3 regions of the Sinorhizobium sp. BG8 genome follow, and region 3 is predicted to be linked to each of the others. Evidence: riboswitches for the same ligand, from Rfam matches in the RefSeq annotation. Region 3 holds a riboswitch; each other region holds the start of a gene.
The links. A riboswitch is a leader RNA that binds a small molecule or an ion and turns the genes downstream of it on or off. The one in region 3 is predicted to bind cobalamin.

Region 1 (7,557 bases), 140 kb from region 3:
AATTGTCCCATTCGGCGGTGTCGTGCTCCAGGCCGAAGGAGAGCTTCACCATGTCGTACTTGCCGAGAACCGCAGTCGGCGCCCAATAATATCCGAGCCAGCCGGTCTTCTCCTCGAACGCATTGGCGATCGAGGCGTCGAGGCCGGCGGCCGAGCCGGGATCGATCAGGTCGAAGCCCGCCTTCTCAGCCTCCGTCGCCTTGAAAAGATTGGCGGTCGAAACGTGGCAGCTCCAGCCTGACGGGCAGTTGTAGATGGCACCCCTTGCGGGGTTTTTCGGGTCGGGGAAAAGTTCGGGATGCTTCAGCGCGTCGGCAACGGTCTTGATCTCGCGATGGGAGTCCGCGAGGAATTTGGGGATCCACCAGCCCTCGACGCCGCCTTCGGAAAGCAACGGGGCCATCTGGATCAAGCGACCTTCGGCGAGCGCCGTGCCGAGCGCGGTGCGAACCGAATTGACCCAGAATTCCGGCGCGACGTCGGGTTCTCCCTTCTCGTTCATGGAAGCGAATGTCGGGATCGTGTCGCCCGGCACAAGCGTGACCGTGCAGCCGTAGCCCTTCTCGAGGATCAGCTTGTCCACATGCGCGGCGACCCCTGCAGAGGCCCAGTTCATTTCGGCAATCGATACGTTGCCGCACTGAGCCTCAGCGACGTCTGCAAGCGCGAGCAGGCCGGTGGCAAGGAGGATCGAAGCAAGCAGCTTCCTCATCTGTTCAAGACCTCCCAGTCCTCTTGCAGCAATCGATCCCGCTGGCGGATGCAAGACGGTAAAGCATTGGCCTGTCGAATGCCGGCGGGCCCAAGGCGCGACCGCCAGGTCAGGCGTGCCTGCTTCCCGCTTGCAGCGATGCTTCGTCTTCTCTCCGGCGGAACCATGTCGCCGGCCATGCTTCATTCGTATCGAAGGGCAAGCGTAAGGGTTCCGGCAGAGAAATCAACCTCTGAGCTACCCGCGTTCACCCCAGGGGCGAAGTCCACGACGCCGTCGCCCGACATGCGATCTGTCGGTGCCCGGAGAGTTGGCAGATGCCTTCCAGGTAAGCAGAATAGATGGCCGCTATACCCGAGCCGCATCGTTCGGCACGAGTATTTTGCCATCATGGCCAACGCCGCTGAGATCGTGCAGGGGGCCTTCTGGGGGCTCTTCCGAATTTTTCGCCGTTCATCATTGCTTAACGTCTCAATAACCGTCCGGTAACGATGTCCGTCTATTTGTTTCTGACGGCGGGGGACAACCGCCGCTCGTTCCGGATCAGGTAGTGCGTACCGGAGCGATTGGATCCCGAAGCGTATTTGCGGGATTGCCATGCGTTCTTTGGTGGGCCGCGCATTGCCGGAAGGCATGCGCGGCTCTCTCGTTTTCCGGCTGCTCGCTGTGCGCCGTCTGCTGTGTTGCCGAGCGGCATCCTGATCGCCACAGAGCGCCACCGGGAAAATGCATGACGAAAACAGGTCTTTGCGCGTGGCGGGTCGAATGCTACGGAACGTTCATGACACGCAGGATCATGCTTCAGGGGACCGGCTCGGATGTCGGAAAGACGGTGCTTGTCGCCGGTCTCTGCCGGATCGCTTCGAACCGGGGCCTCGCCGTGCGGCCGTTCAAGCCGCAGAACATGTCGAACAATGCCGCGGTCTCCGCTGACGGCGGCGAGATCGGCCGGGCGCAATGGCTTCAGGCGCTTGCCGCCCGGGTCCCTTCCTCCGTGCACATGAATCCGGTGCTCCTGAAACCGCAATCGGAAACCGGCAGCCAGATCATTGTTCAGGGCAAGGTCTGGGGACAGGCGCGCGGCAGGGACTATCAGCGGCTGAAGCCACAGTTGCTGGACAGCGTGATGGAGAGCTTCGACGCCGTCTGTGACGGGGCCGACCTGGTAGTCGTCGAAGGAGCCGGATCGCCGGCCGAGATCAACCTCAGGCCGGGCGACATTGCCAACATGGGATTTGCGACACGGGCCGACGTTCCGGTCGTATTGGTCGGCGACATCGATCGCGGCGGCGTCATCGCGTCGCTGGTCGGCACGCATGCGATCCTTTCGCCCGAGGATCGCCGGATGATCACCGGCTACATGATCAACAAGTTCCGCGGCGACGTCACCCTCTTCGACGATGGCCTCTCCGAGATCCGGCGCTTTACCGGCTGGCCCTGCTTCGGCGTCGTGCCCTGGCTGAGGGAGGCGGGAAGGCTGCCCGCGGAGGACTCCGTCGTCCTCGAGCGATTGTCGAAAGGAACCGGGCGCGCGCTGAAGGTGGCCGTGCCTGTCCTGTCGCGGATCGCAAATTTCGACGATCTCGACCCTTTGAAGGCCGAACCGGATGTCGAGCTCATCTTCGTGCGTCCCGGCGAGCGACTGCCCGCCGATGCCGGGCTCGTCGTCCTTCCAGGATCGAAGTCGACCATTTCCGATCTCCTCGACTTCCGCGCCGAGGGATGGGACCGCGACCTCGACCAGCACATGCGGCGCGGTGGCCGTGTTCTCGGGATCTGCGGCGGCTACCAGATGCTCGGCCGGCGGGTGACGGATCCCCTCGGGACCGAAGGCAACGTCCGCGAGGTCGAGGGGCTCGGCCTTCTCGATGTCGAGACGGAGATGGCGCCGGAAAAGACGGTTCGCAACAGCCAGGCACGCTCCCTCCAGTACGACGTTCCGCTTTCGGGCTACGAGATCCACCTTGGCCATACGAGGGGAGCCGACTGCGCCCGGGCGTCGGTGTCAATCGACGGCCGGCCGGACGGAGCGATTTCACCTGATGGCAGGGTCGTCGGAACCTATCTGCACGGCATCCTGGCAAGCGACGCATACCGGGCGGCGCTCCTTGCTGAACTCGGCATCACCGGAGGGGCAGTCGACTACAGGAAGACCGTGGACGATGCGCTGAACGGCCTTGCCGGCGAACTGGAACGAGCGCTCGATCCGGACTGGCTCGACGGAATTCTTGGCACCAATTGATGCCTGCGGATGATTATGTGGCTGTCGCCGAACGTCATTGTCATGAGGCTTCTCACAAGGAAACCAAAGGCAATGGTTTGTTACCAGGGATACCAAAGTTGCGCCAGATTCCGGTGTCAAGCATCGCGTGCATCCGGCTTGGGCCAGCGCCCGGCGGCCGGTGAGTTTATTTGATTGCCATCGAAGGGAAGAACGATGACATCCGGACAGATTGGACGTTTTGCCAAAATCGGGCTTGCAGGCTTCGTCGGCCTGTCGCTGGTCGGGGCTCCCGCGTCCGCGGCCGATACGTCGGGCGCAACAAGCACGGTCGGAAGCGCCAGCAAGAAGTGGGAGACCGAATTCTCCCTCTGGCAAAAAGTGTCATCGGGTAGCGATCTGGCAGCCTATGAAGGTTATCTCGAAGCCTATCCGAAGGGTACTTTCGCTTCGATGGCGAGGCTGCGGATTGCCGAGCTGAAGGCTGCCCAGCAGGCCGCGGCCAAGAAGGCCGGGGCTGGGACCAGCGACGTGACGTCTGGTCAGGACGCATCCGGCGGTGCGGTCCAGTCGGAAGCGGAGCAGCGCAAACGCGCGGAAGAGGCTGCCGCCCAGAAGGCACGCGCCGAACAGGCTGCGACTGAAAAGGCACGGGCAGAAGCGGCGCGGGCCGAGCAGGCCGCTGCCGAGAAGGCTGCCGCGGCAGAAGCCGCTGCCGCCGAGGCGAAGTTGAAGGCGGAACAGGAAGCTGCGGAGAAGGCGCGCGCCGAACAGGCAGCCGCCGAAAAGGCAAGGGCCGAACAGGAAGCCGCTGCCGCCAAACTGAAAGCCGAACAGGAAGCCGCTGAAGCAAAGCTCAAGGCAGAGCGCGAAGCTGAAGAAAAGGCGAAAGCCGAGCAGGCGGCAGCCGAAAAGGCAAGAATTGAACGGGAAGCGGAGGCCGCTCGTCTCGCCGCCGAACGCGAAGCCGAGGAAAAGCTGAAGGCCGCCGAGGCGGAGGCCGAGAAACAGCGCTCCGAACAGGCCGCTGCCGAAAAGGTGAGGGCCGAGCAGGAGGCCGCCGAGGTGGCTGAAAAGGCGAAGGTGGAGCAGGAAGCGGCAGCCGTGCGTGCGCGGACAGAAGCCGCGGAGCGTGCAGCCGCTGCCGAAGAGGGCGTGAGGGCCGCGGCGGAAGAAGAAACACCTGCCGAGTCTGATAGCGTGACGAGCATACAGCAGTCCACCGCCGATGCAGAGGCTCCTGCCGAAGACGAACCGGCGATCGCAGGCGCGAACGCGGAATCCGATCAGATGAAGGCCGAGCAGGAGACTGCGGCAAAGGAGAAGGCCGCAGCCGAAAAGCAGGAGGCCAGACGCCTCGCCAAGATCGAGAACGACCGCTGGGAGAAGGCCGTTCTCGATGGAAAGCCCAAGGCCTTCGAGGCCTATCTCGAGACCTATCCGCAGGGTCGCTTCGCCGGAGAGGCACAACAGAGGCTGAGTGCTCTCGAACGGCGCAAAAACGATGGTGCGGAAGCGCAGGGTGACGACAGTGCCAATGATGTGATCGCGACCGCGCCGCTGCGCAAGCGTGAGACCGCACGGGCCTATGTCGACAGCCGGGAGGCTCATCTCTCTCCGGGTAATCGCGTGCAGGCGCAGCGCTGGCTGAGCCTTCTCGGGTTCGAGACCTATGGCGCGGACGGCGTCTTCGGGCCGCGCACGCGGTCGGCGATTGCGGGGTGGCAATCCTCCAACGGCTTTGCTGCTGACGGATATTTGAGCCGCAGGCAGTTCCGGGCACTTCGCGAATCGGCGCAGTTCGTCGCCCGGCGCAATACCTACAGGGAACCTCCTGCCTACGATCGCCGCTACGACGTCTACGAAGGTCCGGTCGACGGCTACTACGAGGGTCCTGTCGACGGCTACTATGACGGCCCAGCCTATGGCGGCAGTGTGATGGTCATTCCCGGGTACTGACGCTCGGGATGACGAGCGTGGTTCAGGCGCTATCGGCAAAGGCGGTGGCGCGCGGTGTCGATTGACTTCCGACCCACGCAGGCATAATCATCCAATCAATTGGATGGTTCTCCGATCCGGAAACGGAATGGAGAGTAAATGGGAATGTGAGAGGGTGGACCCATATCGGGCACTGCAATCACAGCCGACCCCGCGACTGTAGAGTGGCGAGGGATTTCCATCCGGCGTTTCGGAAAGGCGGCGCGGAGACATGGTGTCCCCGGGTTGGCCAAACCGGATCATCGGAAAAGCCACTGGGTGGCATTGTGATAAACCGGGCTGGACGCCTCTTTTTCTACGAATCGTCCGCCTTTCGCAATGCGATCACACCCGGGAAGGCGAGGAAGTCCCGCCGGTGCGTTCGCGCACCTGACGCCGCGAGCCAGGAGACCTGCCAACCAATGAAGGGCATGGTGCCCGATTGGGGGTTCTCCCCGTTGCCAGCACGGAGGTTGTCATGGCTGCGTCTACTACGTCTACCCTTTCTCTTTCTCTCAACGATCGTCTGCTCGCCGGTCTCGCCGCTCTTCTGATCGGTGGCTTCCTGGTGTTCGGGGCGGGGCTCGCCAATTCGTCTGTTCTGCACGACACGGCGCACGACACCCGTCACTCCTACGGCTTTCCCTGCCACTAAGGAGTTTCCATCATGATCGTCAAATATCTCCTGGCCGCTCTGGTGGCCGGGCTGTTCTCTGGCGTGCTGATGACGGCCGCCCAGGAGTTTCGCGTCGTTCCGCTGATCCTCCATGCCGAGGAATACGAGGGCAAGGAGCCTGCGCCCGCCGCGGGCGAAGTGCAGGAGCATTCGAGCCTGTCCCTGGGTGCGATCATCGGCGAAGCAGTCTCCTACTTCTCGCCGGTGACTCCCGCCTATGCGCATGAGGGCCACGAAGAAGAAGAGGGAGGCATCATGTTCGGCATGAGCCGCTTCTCCGGAACGCTTCTCGCCAATTTGGTGACGGGTGCCGGGTTTGCCCTGCTGCTCGCGGGCGTCAGCCTCGTAACCGGCAATGCAATCACCCTTTCGAACGGCGCGCTGTGGGGCGCGGGCGGCTGGCTTGCAGTCCATATGCTTCCGGCGATCGGACTGCCTCCTGAATTGCCGGGCTTCCCGGCCGCAGAACTTGCAGATCGGCAGGTCTGGTGGATTGCGACGGTCGTTCTTTCCGCCGTCGGCATCTATCTGCTGTGCCTCAAGAGCGGCCTTGTCGCGAAGATCGCCGGTGTCGTGCTCATCGCCGCGCCACAGGTCTATGGTGCACCGCAGCCGACCGACATCGCAAGTGCGGTACCGGCAGTCCTCGGAGCCGAGTTCGCAGTCGCCGCACTCGCCACGACGCTGTTCTTCTGGATCGTTCTCGGCCTGTCGCTTGGCCTTGCCAACGAGAAGATTGCGAAGGCAGCCTGATGACCAGCGTATCGCCCGGGGCCGTCCTGGTTCTGGGCGGTGCGCGTTCCGGCAAGTCGTCCTTTGCCGAGGGGTTGGTCCGTTCGAGCGGCCTTGCCATGCACTACATCGCGACGGGACGTGCCTGGGACGATGAGATGCGGACGCGGATCGATCAGCACCGGGCACGGCGCGGCCCCGACTGGGTCTCCCACGAGGAACCCCTCGAGCTGGCGGAGACCATCGCGACTGTTGCCGCACCTGATCGCGCCGTGCTCGTCGATTGCCTGACGCTCTGGGTGACGAACCTCATGCTCGACAATCGCGACGTCAGTGCGGCCTTTGCCGGACTTGCGTCGCAACTGCAACAGGCGCCCGGCCGCATCGTCTTCGTCTCGAACGAGGTCGGACTGGGGATCGTTCCGGAGAACCGCATGGCACGCGAATTCCGCGACCATGCAGGCCTGCTACATCAGATGGTGGCGTCGATGGCCACTGAAGTCTATTTTGTCGCGGCCGGATTGCCGCTGAAAATGAAGGGTTGAGCACAATGCTCCAGGAGAAGATTCCCGCAACCGTCATCACCGGCTTCCTTGGTGCGGGCAAGACGACGATGATCCGCAACCTGCTCCAGAACGCGGGCGGAAAGCGTATTGCGCTGATTATCAACGAATTCGGCGATCTCGGAATCGACGGCGACGTTCTCAAGGGTTGCGGCGCCGAGGCGTGCAGCGAGGACGACATCATCGAACTCACCAACGGTTGCATCTGCTGCACCGTCGCTGACGATTTCATTCCCACCATGTCGAAGCTGCTGGAGCGTGAAAACCGGCCGGACCACATCGTCATCGAGACCTCCGGTCTCGCCCTGCCGCAACCGCTCGTCGCCGCCTTCAACTGGCCGGAAATAAAGACCCAGGTAACGGTTGATGGAGTGATCACGGTGGTGGACAGCGCAGCCGTTGCCGCAGGCCGCTTCGCCGATGATCACGACAAGGTGGATGCAATTCGCGTCAACGACGAGAACCTCGACCATGAAAGCCCGATCGAGGAACTGTTCGAGGATCAGCTGACGGCCGCCGATCTGATCGTCCTCAACAAGACCGACCTGATCGATGCGGAAGGGCTCACGGCCGTGCGCAAGGAGGTTGCCTCCCGCACCGCGCGTCGCCCGACTCTCATCGAGGCACGGAACGGCGAGGTTGCCGCGGCCGTCCTGCTCGGTCTCGGCGTTGGAAC
Region 2 (7,557 bases), 1.4 Mb from region 3:
CTTGCCATGGTAGCGATTGGCATAGTGACGGCCGTTATAGCGGTTCCAGTTCCGGTTTCCGCTATAGCGGTTCCAGTTCCGGTTTCCGCTATAGCGCCTGTTACCATAGTATCTGTTTGCGCCGTAGTTGCGGTTGCCGCGATAGTGGCGGTTGGCGCCGTGCCGTCCGCCGCGCGGAATCCACTTGCGGTTCTGGACCTGCAGGACGACGCCCTCACCTGCGGGCATCGCCGGCTGGGCGATCGTCGTGGCGGGGACAAAGGCTTGCGCGGGGGTGCCGGGGTGGCGGCGACAAACGCCGACAACGCAACTGCCATACACTTCAAACTTAATGACATGGCGTCTCTCCTTCCGGGTCCTCCAAGCTGTCATTAAACGCAGTATGAGCTATCCTTGTTCCATCCGATTCTGAAAACTGCCGAGATCACCAAGTCGTGAATGCCGACTTGCGGATTCACCACTCGTTAACTGTGGTAAAGCAAGATTTCCGGGGCAGGAGGTATCGGAAAAAGGGGAACATCCATGGCAATCGGATTCGTCTCGCGCTTTCTGTCCTTCCTGCTGATGGCGTCCCCACTGGCGGCTGCCGATCTGGAGCCCTGGAAGAAGCCCGACAATGCGATCGTCATAGACGCCTACGAGCTCAATGCGATCGACTGGGATGCGATGCTGACCGACAAGCGCATCGTGGGCTTCATTTCGAAAGCCTCCGACGGACTGCCTGAAAGCTTCAGCTGCAAGGGCGATCACAGCGGGGATACCTTCGCGCACTGCAAGACCATGTGGCGCAAATACGCCGTCAGCCGCGAACTCTACGAGACGCGCCGGCTCGTCGCCCGGGCGAACGGGTTGCTGTGGGGCGCCTATCACCTCGGCCGACCCGGCAATCCGGTAGATCAGGCCAATCATTTCCTCGACTACGCAAGCCCCCGCGCCGACGAAATGATGGTTCTCGACATCGAGGCCATCGATCCCGAACGTTTCATGTCGCTGGAAGACGCCCAGATCTTCGCCGGTCACGTCAAGGCGCGCACCGGCCGTTATCCTGTGCTCTACACCAATCACACGACGGCACGTCACATCGCCGCCAACCGGGACAAGTACACCATCCTCTCGCGCCTGCCGCTCTGGTATGCGCGCTATAAGCCCGGCATCAAGGGCGTCTTCCCCCTCGGCAACTGGGACAACTACGCGCTCTGGCAGTTCTCGGCCTCGCCGAACTGTTCCAAGCGCCGCTGTCCGTACCGCGTGAAGGGGGCGCTCAGCGACATTGATGTCAACGTGGCGTCGATGAGCGCTGCCGCACTCAGGAAGATCTGGGCCTTCGGCCAGCTCCTGCCCCAGAAGCCGTTCCCGCGTCCCGAGGAGACACTGATCGCTTCCGCAGGGGATAGCGCGCGCACGCCGTCCATTCGGGTGAAAACGCTGGATGCAAAGGTCGCTGCCGGTCTTTCGGCGCGCGCCGGATCGCGGCCGGACCTGTCGGTCGTTGCCGCCGTCACCGCGCACAGCATCGACCGCGCGGAGATCATCAGGGCCTCTGCCGCGGCGGGTTTCCGGTCAGCCACAACGGTGCAGGGCGGGCGCGGGGCAATCATCCCGCACAACGGCCGCGAAGTGACGCCGTTGAACTATCAGGACTTCTGAGGACGGCTACGCGACAGGCGCCGTCTGTTCGGCGCCTGCGCTGACTTTTCCTGGTGTCTTTTTCCGAAACCCGGTTCCCGCAGTGGGAGCCTGCCTCAGGCCTCGATCTGCACGTCGCCGAGCGGTCGCGAGCAGCATGCGAGGATGTAGCCTTCCTCGATCTCCTCGTCGAGAATGCCACCATTGTGGTTCATATCGACATCGCCAGACACCTTCATGACCCGGCAGGTGCCGCAGAGGCCGCCTTCGCAGGCCGCTCCGATGCGCACGCCAGCGGCGCGCGCGGTCTGCAGGATCGTCTGGCCGGGCTGACACTTGCCATCCTTGCCGGCCATGGTGAAGCTCACCGTGTGGAGCGCGGTCGGATCACTTTCGCCCGCACCCGCGCGGACAGCGAGTTCCTCCGCGGCAGGCGCTGCCGCCGGCTGGAAGCTTTCCTCATGATAGCGCGCCATGTCGAAACCGGCGCCTGCGAGCATCTCCCGCACGCCGCGCATGAACGGTTCGGGACCGCAACAGAAGACGGTGCGGTCCCTGAAATCGGGAGCAAGCAGCGAGAGCTTGGCAACGTCGATGCGTCCGCGCAGGCCATGCCATCCATCACGCGGATTGTGCCCCTCGACGACGAAGCCGAGGGCGAGATTGGGCATCTGCGCGGCAAGGCATTCGAGCTCGCTTCGGAAGAGGAGATCAGAGGGCGAGCGAGCGCAGGAAAGGAAGGCGACATCGCTCTGCGGTGCGCAATCCGACATCCACCGCGTCATCGACATCATCGGCGTCACGCCGGAACCGGCGGAGATGAACAGGTATTTTTCACCGGGATGGCGGACGAAGGAGAAGTCGCCGAGCGGCCCGAAGGCCTTCAGCGACATTCCCGGCTTCAGGTGATCGAACATCCAGCGCGTCCCGATGCTGTTCGCCTGTGCCTTGACCGTCACCGCCACGGAGAAGGGCCGCGACGGCGTGGAGGACAGCGTGTAGGTGCGCATCACCGGGTCTTCGGGCGTCACCGGCAGCTCCAGCGTCACGAACTGGCCCGGCAGGTAGCGGAACCAGTTCGCCTTGTCTGAGCGGAAACTGAATGTCATCACGTCCGGGGCTTCCACGGTCACGGCCGTGCATTCCAGCAGATGCTGGCGGTCGTTCCATGGCTGCAGTTCGTCGAAATGCCGGAAGCTGCTGGCGATCGTCATATCAGGCCACCCTTATCAGCGGATGGGCCTCGCCCTGGAGCCGCTCCTGCATGAAGTTGCAATACCACTCGACGAACTGCATCACGCCGCCCTCGTCCGCCGGCGAGTAGGGACCGGGTTCGTAGGCCGGCGAGCGAATGCCGAAGGCGTTTTCCTCGACAATCTGGCGGTCCTGGTCGTTGGTTTCCGTCCAGACGTGGGTGAGTTCCTCGAGCGTGTAGTCCACGCCCTCGACGGCATCCTTGTTAACCAGCCACTTGGTCGTGACCTGCGTCAGTTCGGGGCCGAGCGGCAGCACGCGGAAGGTGATGGCGTGATCGGCCAGCACGTGGTTCCAGGTCGTCGGATAGTGGAAGAGAAGAAGCGTGCCGATGTGGCTTGCGCTCACATCCGCCGAGAGCTGCTTCCTGACGGCGCGCTGGCCGGACATGGTGTAGCTTTCCGCATCGGCGATCAGCGGCATGCGTGCGGCGCGGAACTGGCCGGTCGCATCCATGCGGAACTCGCTCGGCAGGCCCGCCGCCTCGCATTTCGCCCAGTGCTCGGCGATAACAGGATCGTCCTTCGCTCCCTGCACGCCGGTCGCGCTCGGTGCTTCGGGATAGGTGCGGCAGAGTTCCGGGTGGTTGGCAGCACAATGATAGCACTCGCGGTTGTTTTCCCAGACGAGCTTCCAGTTGCCCTTCTCGATGATCGTGCTTTCGAAGGCGACCTTGGTCTCGCCGAGGCGGTGCTTTGCGAGATACGGCTCGACCAGTGCGCGGAAGGGGGCGAAATCGGGCGCCTTGTCGGCGAGGCAGATGAAGATGTAACCGCCTACGGTCTCGCAATGGATCGGCTTCAGGCTATGGGCGGAAGGATCGAAGTCTTCCGGCATGTGCCGGGCAAAGAGCAGGCGACCGTCGAGTTCATAGGTCCACTGGTGGTAGGGACAGACGAGCTTCGCAGAGGCACCCTTGTTCTGGGTGCAGACGCGAGAACCGCGGTGACGACAGGAGTTGTGGAGAGCCCGCACCGTGCCCTGGCGGTCGCGCGTTATGACAACCGGATAATCGCCGACCTGCACCGTGAAGTAGTTTCCCGCCCGCGGAATTTCGCAATCGTGGCCGATGAACAGCCAGTCGCGGTACCAGATCGTCTCAAGATCGAGCTTGTAGAAATCGGGATCGATGTAGAAGGCCTGATCGAGGCTGTATCCTTCGCGCCTGTTCCTTAGTCTGCGAAGCACGTCGCTGCGAATATCCATTGCCGGTTCCTTAAGCTCTCTGGTCTCGACCGGACGGGAGGGAAGGAACCAGCCTCAGGCATCCGGCAATGCCGGCCATGAACATGCAGGTCCGCATCCTGGCCGCCCGCCGCAGCCAACTCGGTTATCTGTTGTCATGGCTGGTTTCCGGGCTTCGGAGTTGTCCTTTTCGGACCACACGGCGCCTTCCCGGATTCTCATCCAGTGGCCCTTTGCCGTGATTGGCTCCATCACCGTTGCGGGGCAGCGCCGGAATTCAACCGGCTTCCCAATTCTCCGCCTTCCCTAAGAGGCGGCACCCTGACAAGCGGAACCTACGACGACGCAGGCCGCCCGCCCATGCCGGATTACGACATCGAATTCGGACTTCACGACAAGTCGAAAAGAGCGCACAGAAACGTTGATGCATATTTCGGCTGCTTAAACAGCAGGCTACAGAGAAATGTCAGATTTACTGACCTTTATTTGTGCAAATGCTCACTATTTCTCGCGGTATCCTTTTTACGACACACCTCCCCGCCCCTCGCGCGATTTCCGCGATAGCAAGCCCGGCGCAATTTCGGGCGGGTATGTAAGGAAGTATTGGTTAACCATCCCTGCATAGGATGGCCTCAGCAAGTGCGTAGAGGGAGCAGCGCCCGCGTGCAGCCCATGAAGAAGTTCAAATACTACGATGCCGTGGCCTACAAGCGCTCGGCACCCCCGTCCGCGTCACATACGGAATTCCTGCGCACCGGACGTATCGACCGGCGCAAGGAGAGCTGGAACGAGGTCGAGAAACGCTACCTCAGCTATGAAGAGGTCGCCATTCGCACGGGCCGCAAGCTCGAGAGGGCGGGCGAGGTCACGCATGACCGCATCAACGGCTTCCACCGTTCGATCCGCTTTCCGAAGCTGATCTTCCATCGCACGCTGCTGGCCACCCCGCACCTCGGCTACTGTCACATCACGGTCGCCAATTCGACCTTCGCGCAGTTCGAGAACGTGCAGTGGGCCTTCTACATGGCCAACTTCTTTTCGGAGATCGGCGAAGGCGACAGCTTCTTCCAGAAGATCAGCGACCAGCACGGGCGCATGTACTTTGCCGTTGCGATCAATCCGAGCGAGCAGGAAGGCCGCCTGGAAATCAACAAGAAGGTCCGCGGCAACGGCGTCATCTTCCGCACGCCCGACCCCCGGATCGCCATGAAGAATGTCCTGATGCTCGGCGCGCGCAACGAGGAACTGCGCAAGATCATCCGCACGCTTTGAACTTTTGGCCGGCAAGGATGTATCCGGGCTCACGAGGCCCGGTAGATCATCCATTCCTTGCCCGACTGTCCTTCGTCGCTATCCTTGTAGACGACCACGCGATCGCCTCCCTCATCGCGCGCGATCGCGAGTGCCTTTTCGGCGGCGCTGACGAGATCGAAGGAATTGCCCGCAAGATTGGACATGCAGAGGCCCGCTGACAGCGTGAGCGAGCCCAGCGCCCGCCCGGTCTGCGGGTGGCGCAGCGTCGCCATGCGCATTGCGCCGGAGATCAGCGACATCATCCTCAGGATTTCCGTCTCTTCCGAGGTATAGAAGAGGAAGCCGAAACGCAGGCCATCGAAGCGGACGGCGAGATCGCTCGCCGGAAACGCGGGCCTCAGAGCTTCGCCGGTGTAGCGGGCGATATGGTCGGAAAGAACCGCGATCTGCTGCGGCGAGAAGCGACGCCCGGCATCGACATCCGCAACGATCACGCCACAGAGGAGCGGCATCTCCGGATTGGAATAGACCTTGGCGAGCGCCTTGTTGAAGGCACGCCTGTTCCCCAGCCCGGTCAAGGGATCCGCGAACTTGGTCGCCTCGAATGCGGCGAGTTCCTGCTCGAGCCCGCTTACAACGTTGGTCTGTTCCGTGACGCTTTCCGCCATGGCGGCATTGCGCGAAACCTGCTGCTCCGTCGCCCGTCGCAGGGCCTCGATCGAGCTTCCCAGCGTCGCGCTGTTCCATTCCTCTCCATCGTGGAAGGCGCGCTCGGCTTCGCCGATGATGCGGCCATAGTCGCTGAGCGAGGACTTCTCCTGTTTCAGTAGCAGCATGAAGTTGCTCATCTCGTTGCGAACGGCCCCGGCGGAACGCTGGAGAACGCCGGTCTCATGATGATGCGGCAGGTATTTGCGGCCGAGCTCGTCGAGCGCGGCCTGGGTCTTGAACTTACCGAGCCCAATAAAATCGCGGACGAGATCCGGGTTGGATCCGGCGTAAGCCTCGTAGACGAGTTCGTAATTGCGGGGCAATCCGTCGATGCCCATCTGCTGCATGGCAGTCGCCACGCGAAGCGCTATGTCGTTTGTGGAGGTTTTCTTGTTGACCATCAGCAAGGTTCCGGCAGTGTTTTTCAAGGACTACCATCTCCCCCCTTTCGATTATTCTAAGATGCCCCTGCTATTTTTAGCGAATTCCTTCTGGCCTCCCTACTTGTGGCCCGCTTCGGCCCCGACCTCTTGGCATCTGCCCCGCTAGACCTGTAAAGAACCGGTCGAGCAAGGAACGGGAAGCCAGGAACAGAGACTGATGACGAGGATCGTCGATACACGCGTGGAGCCCGAGCTGGCCCTAGAGCTCGCGACAGAGACGCTCGCGCGCGGCGAACCTGTCGCCATTCCGACGGAAACCGTCTACGGGCTGGCCGCCGACGCAACCAATCCGGAAGCCGTCGGCCGCATCTACGAAATGAAGGGACGGCCGCGTTTCAACCCGCTTATCTGCCACATGGCCGATCTCGCGATGGCGGAACGACATGCAATCTTCGATCCGCTGTCGCGACGCCTTGCCGAAGCGGTCTGGCCGGGGCCTCTCACGCTTGTCCTGCCGGTGCGACCGGACAGCTCGATCCACCCGCTTGCGCGTGCCGGACTGGACACCGTGGGGATCCGGGTCCCGACCGGCTTCGCGAGCCGTCTGCTCGCCGCCTACGGACGTCCCCTCGCCGCACCGAGCGCGAACACCTCGGGCCGCATCAGCCCGACCGCGGCCGCGCATGTGGCAGCCGATCTCGGCGGCAAGCTCGAGCTGGTGCTTGATGGGGGCGCGGCGGGGATCGGCCTCGAATCCACCATCCTCAAAGTGGAGGATGGCGAGATCCGGATGCTGCGGCCAGGCGGGCTCGACATCGCCGACGCCGAGCGGATCGCCGGCCAAAAGGTGCTCCGTCCGGAGACTGCCGGGGCAGCGATCGAAGCACCTGGAATGCTCGCATCCCACTACGCGCCGCGCGCCGGCGTGCGCCTGATGGCCAAGGACGTGCGTCCCGGAGAAGCGCTGATCCGCTTCGGAGGAAAGCCGCTTCCGGGCGAAGAGCAGGCGGCGATCGTGCTCGATCTCAGTCCCTCAGGCAACCTCCGCGAGGCGGCTGCCAACCTCTTCGGCTACATGCAGAAGGCGGATGCCAGCGGTGCGACCGCAATTGCCTTCGCGCCGGTCCCCATGGACGGGCTTGGC
Region 3 (7,557 bases):
CCGGCAAGCCCTACTCGACGCTTCCTGCGGCCTTCGCCTACCGGACGCGGGATCTGTCCAAGCCCGGGTCCTGCGGCTGCGACCTGTCTGCCTACTATCGCAAGGTCCTCCAGCAGGAAAACGCCCTTGCCGGCAGGAACCAGGACCAGGCGACAGCCACGGGTCATCTCGTGGAAGAGGGAACGGGGTCCGTCACCACCATCCGCTCGAAACCCGTGCCGAAGCCCGCCGAGGCCAAGAAGGAAATCATCGAGCGCCCCTATGATCCCGCGTCGCGAAAGGTAAGGACCGTCGGTCCGACCTTCCTCCCCGAAAACGAATCGGCCATCGACCTCAGGAATCCCGCCGAGCCGGGCGTACACTGATCTTCCGCAGCGCCGGACGCTCTACCCCTGCCAGCGATCCTCGTAGATGAGTTCATCGAGTTGCAGGCGCTGGCGCCAGCCCTTCACCGCAAGCTCCGGCTCCCGGTAGAGCTCGTTCACATACCCGACGCAAAGCCAGGCGACGATCTCGACGTGCGGCGGGATGCCGAGGAGCGAGCGGATGTCGGCGTCGTTGAAGATACTGACCCATCCGACCCCGATCCCTTCCACACGGGCCGCGAGCCACAGGTTCTGCACCGCACACACGGTGGAATAGACGTCCATGCGCGGATTGTGGGTGCGGCCGAGGATGACCTTGCCGCCGCGCGTCGTATCGCAGGTGACGCAGATGCTGAGCGGTGCTTTCAGGATACCCTCGAGCTTCAATGCCCGATAGCGGTCGCGCTGCTTGCCGGTGAACATCGCGGCCGCCTCGGCGTTGGCGCGCTCGAAGGCGCGGTGGGCCTCGGCAAGCACGTCGCGGCTGCGAACGACAATGAAGTTCCACGGCTGCATGAAGCCCACCGACGGCGCGCTGTGGGCAGCGCCAAGCAGGCGGCGCAAGAGGTCGTCAGGCAGCGGATCGGGCAGGAACTGGTCGCGCACGTCCCGCCGCGTTTCGATCGCGCGATAGACGGCACTTCTGTCGGCAGCCGAAAAGGCTCCCGCACGGACCATCTGGTCCTCCGGATGAGGTCGCATCGTCTTCTCCCCAACAATGCACGACCTCCCACCGTCCGCGTGGGTTCGGTCCATATTGTCCGGCCGGTCTTCTGGCTTCGGATCGACCGACTGAACCTGCCTTCCCGGTCAAAAGACCAGTGGCGTGCCATGAAGGAGCAAGTCCCTTCATGCGGTACAGCCGTCCCCGTCACAGCGCTGGGCGCGCTCCGGACCTGGCACCGAAGCACCGCACCGGATTCCCGATTCTCCCGCCTTTCGGCAGGCACCTGACGGCGGAATATCTACACGGGTCCAATTCCGGCTCAAGCCTCGGAAGCGGCGTCCGGATGTCGTTTCGGCGGGTAAGAAGCGACAATCCGGACGCCGCAGGCGTCGGTTCGTGAGTGTCTCTCGAAAGTCGACACCTGCTTCGGGAGAAGACCCGCGGCAAATCGGGAGAATCGCAACGCGCTTTCAGGCGGCTCTTGCGCTCTTGGCCGCAGCCTGCTCGGCCGCCCCTGCAAGGATCGCCCGATTGCGGCCCGCATTCTTGGCCGCATAGAGCGCAGCATCGGCCGTCACCGCGATTTCGTGGGCGCTCTGCCCGTGCGCCGGATAGCAGGCAATCCCGGCACTACTTCCGACACACAGCATCTGCCCCTCGAAGGCGACCGGCACCTGTGCGTCGCGCACGAGCCCCTCGGCGATTGCCAGCAGCGTCTCGCGCCCGATGTCCCCAGGCAACCACACGGCAAACTCATCGCCGCCAAGGCGCGCGACCGTTCCCATCATTCCGATGCGCTCGCGGAAACGCGCCGAGACCGTCCGCAGCACCTCATCGCCGGCCGCATGGCCGTGGCGGTCGTTGACGGCCTTGAACATGTCGAGGTCCATGGCGAAGATCGCAAAGGGCTTGCCCGGCGTGGTACCGAGCGCCTTCCTGATGGTCTTGTCGAACCCCGCACGGTTCTGGAGCCCCGTCAGTGGGTCGTGGACCGCCAGGTACGAATGGCGCGCCTCGCTTTCCTGCAGCGCCTTCACGAGCTTGGAGAATCCGTGGGCGATGAACGTCATGACAGCGATGAAGGCAAGGACAAGGACGCCGATCAGCGGGGTCGCCAGGCCCCACACATGCGTGCCGGGCCGTGTGGGCCGCCACGAGGCGACCATGGGGTTGTAGTCGTCCCCGCCGACGGCCGTAAGCAACAGTTCGGGGTCGGGATCAACGATCGCGGAGAAGCCCAGTTCGGAGAGCCCGAGCCTGGTCGAGGCGCTTTCGAGCATTTCTCCCGAAATCGGCTTCACGGTCACCATCAGCACGGGTTCGTTCCTGACCGCCGGAATGATCAGCGACCGCGGCACCACTGCCTGCACCACGACGATGCTCATGGCGCCGTCGATCATCCTCAGCCCCGCAACGTGAATGTTGGGAAGGGCCGGCGACAGGAAATTGTGGTGGCTTGCGTCCCGTGCGATCTGCCAGCCGCTTTCGCTGGGGATGAGCGCGGCATAGTAGGCGCTTGTGGCGCGGGCGGTCAGGTCGCTGACCCATTGCAGCAGGTTGCGCGCCTTGCTGTTTCGCTCGACGATGCCCTGATGCATCGACAGGACCGTCTCGCCGTCCGACCGCACGAAAACCATCCACGAGAACCCGAAGTCGGCCCACAGCCAGTCGCGCATGTGGGTGCGGATGAAGTCGTCGGTGAAATAGCCCTTCGACAGTTCCTCGTAGCTCCTGTCCCAGAAGGACATGGAACTCTGATAGAGCACGACCTGCTCCATCTGGTGGCTGAACTCGTTCCTGACGAGCCTCTTCTCGATGTCCCCGGTGAACTGGTTCGTCTTGCGCACGGCATAGTCGAGCACGATGAAGTTCGCGAAGGCGAAAAGCACGACGATGAAGACCGCCGCCATTCCGATAATTCCCTTCATCCTGCCGCTCTGGGCAAGTGCAGCCTTCCCGGTAACCTCGACCATGAAAAACCCCGGTCTCTGCGCGGCGCCGCACCACGCATTCTTCATTCCCAGGGGTATGGAGGGAAAGGCGGGAAAATTCGCTTAAATTCGTTGGTGAGCAAAGACTTAAATTCAGCACCGCTTTTTGAGGCTAGCGCGAATCCTTCAAGCCGGGCGGGCGTAGCGCACGTAGGCGAACGCAGTACCGTCCGGTGACCAGTTCGGCACGTTCACGCTCCCCTGCCCGCCGAAGAGCTCGAACAGGATGCGCGCGTCGTTGCCGTCGGGATCCATCAGGCGGAGCCGCACATCAAGGTCGCGGGGATGATCGAACACGTCACCGTCATACGACAGAACCAGCAGATGCCTGCCGTCGGGCGAAGGATGCGGGAACCAGTCCCCGTAGAGACTGTCGGTGATCCGCGTCACGTCCGATCCGTCCGGGCGGACCCGGAAAATCTGCATGCGCCCGGTGCGGCTCGAATTGAAATAGATCCAGGAACCATCGGCCGACCAGTCGGGACCGTCGTTCCGGCCCTCCCCGTTCGTCATCCGGCGCTCTTCGCCGCCATCGGCAGGGATCGTGTAGATATCGAAGACGTCGTTTCGGATGCCGCAATAGGCGAGCGTCGATCCGTCCGGCGACCAGCCGTGCCAGTAGGAGGGAAGATTTCGGGTGACGAGCCGCGGCGCTCCGCCTTCGGCCCGCAAAACGTAGATGGCGGCCTTGCCGAATTCCGTCTTGTCGGTGATCGCAAGCAGCCCGCCGTCCGGCGACAGACCATGGTCGTTGTTGCAGGTAACGGCAAAGCCGGTGTCGATCCGCTCGAGCTCGCCCCCGGAGACGGGAATGCGGTAGAGAAGGCCATCGCCGTTGACGATCAGGAACTGCCCGTCCCGCGAATAGTTGGGCGCCTCGACCAGCCTGTCCGTCTGCAGCACCACGCGGCTGCTGCCCGTTGTGAGCGAATAGATCTCGACCGAGCTGCGCATGCCACCCCGCCTTCTACCGGTCGCGGAACCGGTTGGTGATCGGATAGCGCCGGTCGCGCCCGAAGTTCTTCTTGGTTATCTTCACCCCCGGCGCCGACTGGCGGCGCTTGTACTCGGCGATGTAGAGCAGGTGCTCGATCCGGTGAACCGTCGCCACGTCATGACCGCGCGCGACAATCTCCTCCGTTCCCATCTCCAGCTCGACCAGGCATTCGAGAATATCGTCGAGCGCGGGGTAAGGCGGCAGCGAATCCTGGTCCGTCTGGTTGGGCCGCAGTTCGGCGGACGGCGCCTTGTCGATGATGTTGACCGGGATCACCTCTCCCGATGGTCCAAGCGCGCCCGCCGGCACATTGGCGTTGCGCCAGCGCGAGAGCGCGTAGACCTGCATCTTGTAGAGGTCCTTGATCGGATTGAAGCCTCCGTTCATGTCGCCGTAGAGGGTGGCATAACCGACCGACATCTCCGACTTGTTGCCTGTCGTCACGACCATGGAGCCGAACTTGTTGGAGATCGCCATCAGGATCGTGCCGCGCGTACGGCTCTGGAGGTTCTCCTCGGTGATACCCTCCTCCGTGCCCTCGAACATTTCCGACAGCGCGGTCATGAAGCCGCGCACCGGATCTTCGATGGGAACGATATCGTAGTGGCAGCCTAGCGCCTTCGCGCAGGCCGCCGCATCGGTCAGCGAATCCTGCGACGTGTACCGGTAGGGCAGCATGACGCACCGGACTCGCTCCTCGCCCAGCGCGTCGACCGCGATTGCCGCGCAGAGCGCCGAATCGATGCCGCCGGAAAGGCCGAGAACGACGTTGCGGAAGCTGTTCTTGTTCACGTAGTCCCGGAAGCCGAGAAGGCATGCGCGGTAGTCCGCTTCCTCCCTCTCCGGAATGAGCGACATCGGCCCGTCGATGCAACGCCAGCCCTCGCCGTCTCCATCCTGTGTCCCCGTGCCGTTCCGGCCGTTCTTCTTCCAGGTGGTGACTGAAACCGCCTCTTCAAACTGGCTCATCTGGAAGGCGAGCGATTTGTCCGCATTGATGGCAAAACTCGCCCCGTCGAACACGAGTTCATCCTGTCCGCCGAGCTGGTTGGCATAAAGAAGCGGAAGACCGGTCTCGATCACCTGCTTGAGTGCCATCTGGTGGCGCACGTCCACCTTCCCGCGATAGTAGGGCGAGCCGTTCGGCGAAAGCAGGATTTCCGCCCCGCTTTCGGCGAGCGTCTCGCAGACGCCGAGATCACCCCAGATATCCTCGCAGATCGGGATTCCGAGCCGGATGCCGCGGAAATTGACCGGACCCGGCATCGCGCCCTGGTCGAACACCCTCTTTTCGTCGAACTCGCCATAGTTCGGCAGGTCCACCTTGTCACGCACGGCCTGGATGGCGCCGCCGTCGAGGACGGCGACCGCGTTATAGCGACCCGTCTCGTCCTGGCGGGGAAAACCGATGATGACACCGGGACCGCCGTCGGCGGTGTCTTGCGCCAGTGCTTCCACAGCGCGCCGGCACGCCTTCAGGAAGGCTGGTTTCAGCACCAGATCCTCGGGAGGATAGCCGGAGATGAAGAGTTCGGTCAGAAGCAGCAGATCGGCGCCCTGGCGGGCAGCGTCTGCCCTCGCCTCGCGCGCCTTGGCAAGATTGCCCGTGACGTCGCCGACGGTAGGATTGAGCTGCGCGACGGCAATTCTCAGAGTGGTCGTGTCGTGTCTGTCGCTCATCTCGGCAGCCTGTTTCCTTCGAATGCACCAGGTCATGCCGCCTCGCTGCACGAGGCGGGGCTTTCGCAAGCTGTTTAGAGCATGCCGGACGATTTTGGAAACAAAAGCTTATCGCATGTCGGCCGGTTCGCTGCCTGCACACGATTGAGAGCCTCAGGCTCCCGGAACAATGCTGTTGAACCGGCGTTGTGGGCAGCGTTCATCCCCTGTTCAACATGACGTCGATATGACAGGTGTGCGAAACTTTTATGAAATGTGGAGATGGCCTTGGTCCTCTTTAATTCCGCTGCCGTGGTGGCACCTGCAGACGACACACTTGTCGTCTCTTCCGGTCTTTCGGGCCGCTATACACGAGCACTGGCCATCCTCCGGTCCGTCGCCGCGACGTCGCTTCTCGCGATCCTGACAGTCGTCGCAGTTGAACTGATCACACGGGAATCCTTCGAGCAGACATTCGGCTTCTTTACGAGTGTTTCCCGCCCGGCATGGACGACCTGCACCCTGTTTCTGCTTGTCTACCTGACCGTCGACGCCCTCATCGGCCGCAAGCACAAGGCCGTTCTCATCGTTGCGCCGCTCACGCTTCTGACAGCCTTCATCTCCCAGCAGAAGCAGATCTACCTGACTGACCCCCTCTATCCGACCGACGTCTTCTTCGGCCGCCAGATCCTCGAACTCATGCCCGTGCTGGTCAAGGATCGCCCCTGGACCGCCGTGTTGCTCGCCGTTGGCGTCATCGTCGCCGTGTGTGCGTTGATTGGGGTGTGGGTCTATGCATGGCGCAGTTTCCCGCGCCTGACGCTGAAGGCGCGTGCTGCGCGCCTCGCCATCGCCCTTCCGCTGCTTGCCGGATTCGGCTCGATCATGGACTACAACCAGTTCTCCACGATCAGGGACCGGCTGCAGGTCATCCCGATCATGTGGGACCAGACGGAGAACTACCTGCACAACGGCTTCGTCATGGCCTTCCTGATCAACCTGCCGATGGCCAACATCCATGCGCCCGCAGGCTACATGACGGATGCAATCGACCGCATCGGCTCCGATCCCCTGCCGGCCGGCACGTCCCACCGCACCAAGCCGGATGTGATCGTGCTCATGAGCGAGTCGCTCTGGGATCCGACGAAGCTGACCAACCTGAAGCTCAATCCCGACCCGATGCCGGTAATCCGCTCCAACCAGTCCGGCTCGGTCTTCTCGCCGGAATTCGGCGGCCTGACCGCAAACATCGAGTTCGAGGCGCTTACCGGCTTCTCCAACGCCTTCCTGCCGACCGGCAGCATTCCCTACCAGCAGTACGTCCGCAATCCGATCCCCTCGCTTGCCACCTTCTTCCGTGGCGAAGGCTATACCTCGCGTGCCATCCATCCTTTCCAGGGCTGGTTCTGGAACCGCACCGCCGTCTACAAGGCATTCGGCTTCGAGACGTTCAAGGCGGAGCCGGACATGCCGGTCATGCCGAAGCGCGGCATCTTCACCGCGGACGAGGCGCTCACCAAGGAGATCATCCGCGAGGCCGACCAGCAGGAGAATCCCTTCTTCTTCTTTACCGTGACGCTGCAGGGCCACGGCCCCTATGAAGCGAACCGCTACGCGAAGAACACGATCGGCATCGACGGCAACCTGCCCTTTGCGGATCGCCAGGTGCTCTCAACCTATGCCCAGGGTGTCAAGGAAGCCGACGACAGCCTGAAGATGCTGATGGACTGGGCAAGCCAGCGCGACCGCGAGACGATCATCGTGATCTTCGGCGACCACCTGCCGCCGCTCAACACCGTCTACACCTCGACCGGCTACATGAACGACATCACCGCGTCGCGCAAAGGCACGACCGAGCAGATGAAGAAGGAGCACGAA

Region 1: another riboswitch for cobalamin. It lies ahead of F3Y30_RS15620 (CbtB-domain containing protein); the one in region 3 lies ahead of bluB (5,6-dimethylbenzimidazole synthase).
Region 2: another riboswitch for cobalamin. It lies ahead of F3Y30_RS08180 (aromatic ring-hydroxylating dioxygenase subunit alpha); the one in region 3 lies ahead of bluB (5,6-dimethylbenzimidazole synthase).

What each region holds. Positions count from the first base shown of each region.
Region 1 covers NZ_CP044011.1:3,307,826-3,315,382, reverse strand. The annotation lists gene F3Y30_RS15635 (glycine betaine ABC transporter substrate-binding protein) at 1-712, opposite strand, end outside; gene F3Y30_RS15630 (cobyric acid synthase) at 1,494-2,954, shown strand; gene F3Y30_RS15625 (peptidoglycan-binding protein) at 3,150-4,892, shown strand; cobalamin riboswitch at 4,980-5,345, shown strand; gene F3Y30_RS15620 (CbtB-domain containing protein) at 5,389-5,565, shown strand; gene F3Y30_RS15615 (CbtA family protein) at 5,578-6,339, shown strand; gene cobU (bifunctional adenosylcobinamide kinase/adenosylcobinamide-phosphate guanylyltransferase) at 6,339-6,863, shown strand; gene cobW (cobalamin biosynthesis protein CobW) at 6,869-7,557, shown strand, end outside.
Region 2 covers NZ_CP044011.1:1,768,406-1,775,962, reverse strand. The annotation lists gene F3Y30_RS08195 (BA14K family protein) at 1-228, opposite strand, end outside; gene F3Y30_RS08190 (GH25 family lysozyme) at 502-1,647, shown strand; gene F3Y30_RS08185 (hybrid-cluster NAD(P)-dependent oxidoreductase) at 1,743-2,840, opposite strand; gene F3Y30_RS08180 (aromatic ring-hydroxylating dioxygenase subunit alpha) at 2,842-4,086, opposite strand; cobalamin riboswitch at 4,207-4,404, opposite strand; gene F3Y30_RS08175 (DUF6656 family protein) at 4,738-5,337, shown strand; gene F3Y30_RS08170 (diguanylate cyclase) at 5,367-6,458, opposite strand; gene F3Y30_RS08165 (L-threonylcarbamoyladenylate synthase) at 6,631-7,557, shown strand, end outside.
Region 3 covers NZ_CP044011.1:3,172,067-3,179,623, forward strand. The annotation lists gene F3Y30_RS14990 (DUF2865 domain-containing protein) at 1-365, shown strand, start outside; gene bluB (5,6-dimethylbenzimidazole synthase) at 387-1,067, opposite strand; cobalamin riboswitch at 1,111-1,334, opposite strand; gene F3Y30_RS15000 (diguanylate cyclase) at 1,503-3,005, opposite strand; gene F3Y30_RS15005 (PD40 domain-containing protein) at 3,150-3,977, opposite strand; gene F3Y30_RS15010 (NAD+ synthase) at 3,991-5,700, opposite strand; gene F3Y30_RS15015 (LTA synthase family protein) at 5,992-7,557, shown strand, end outside.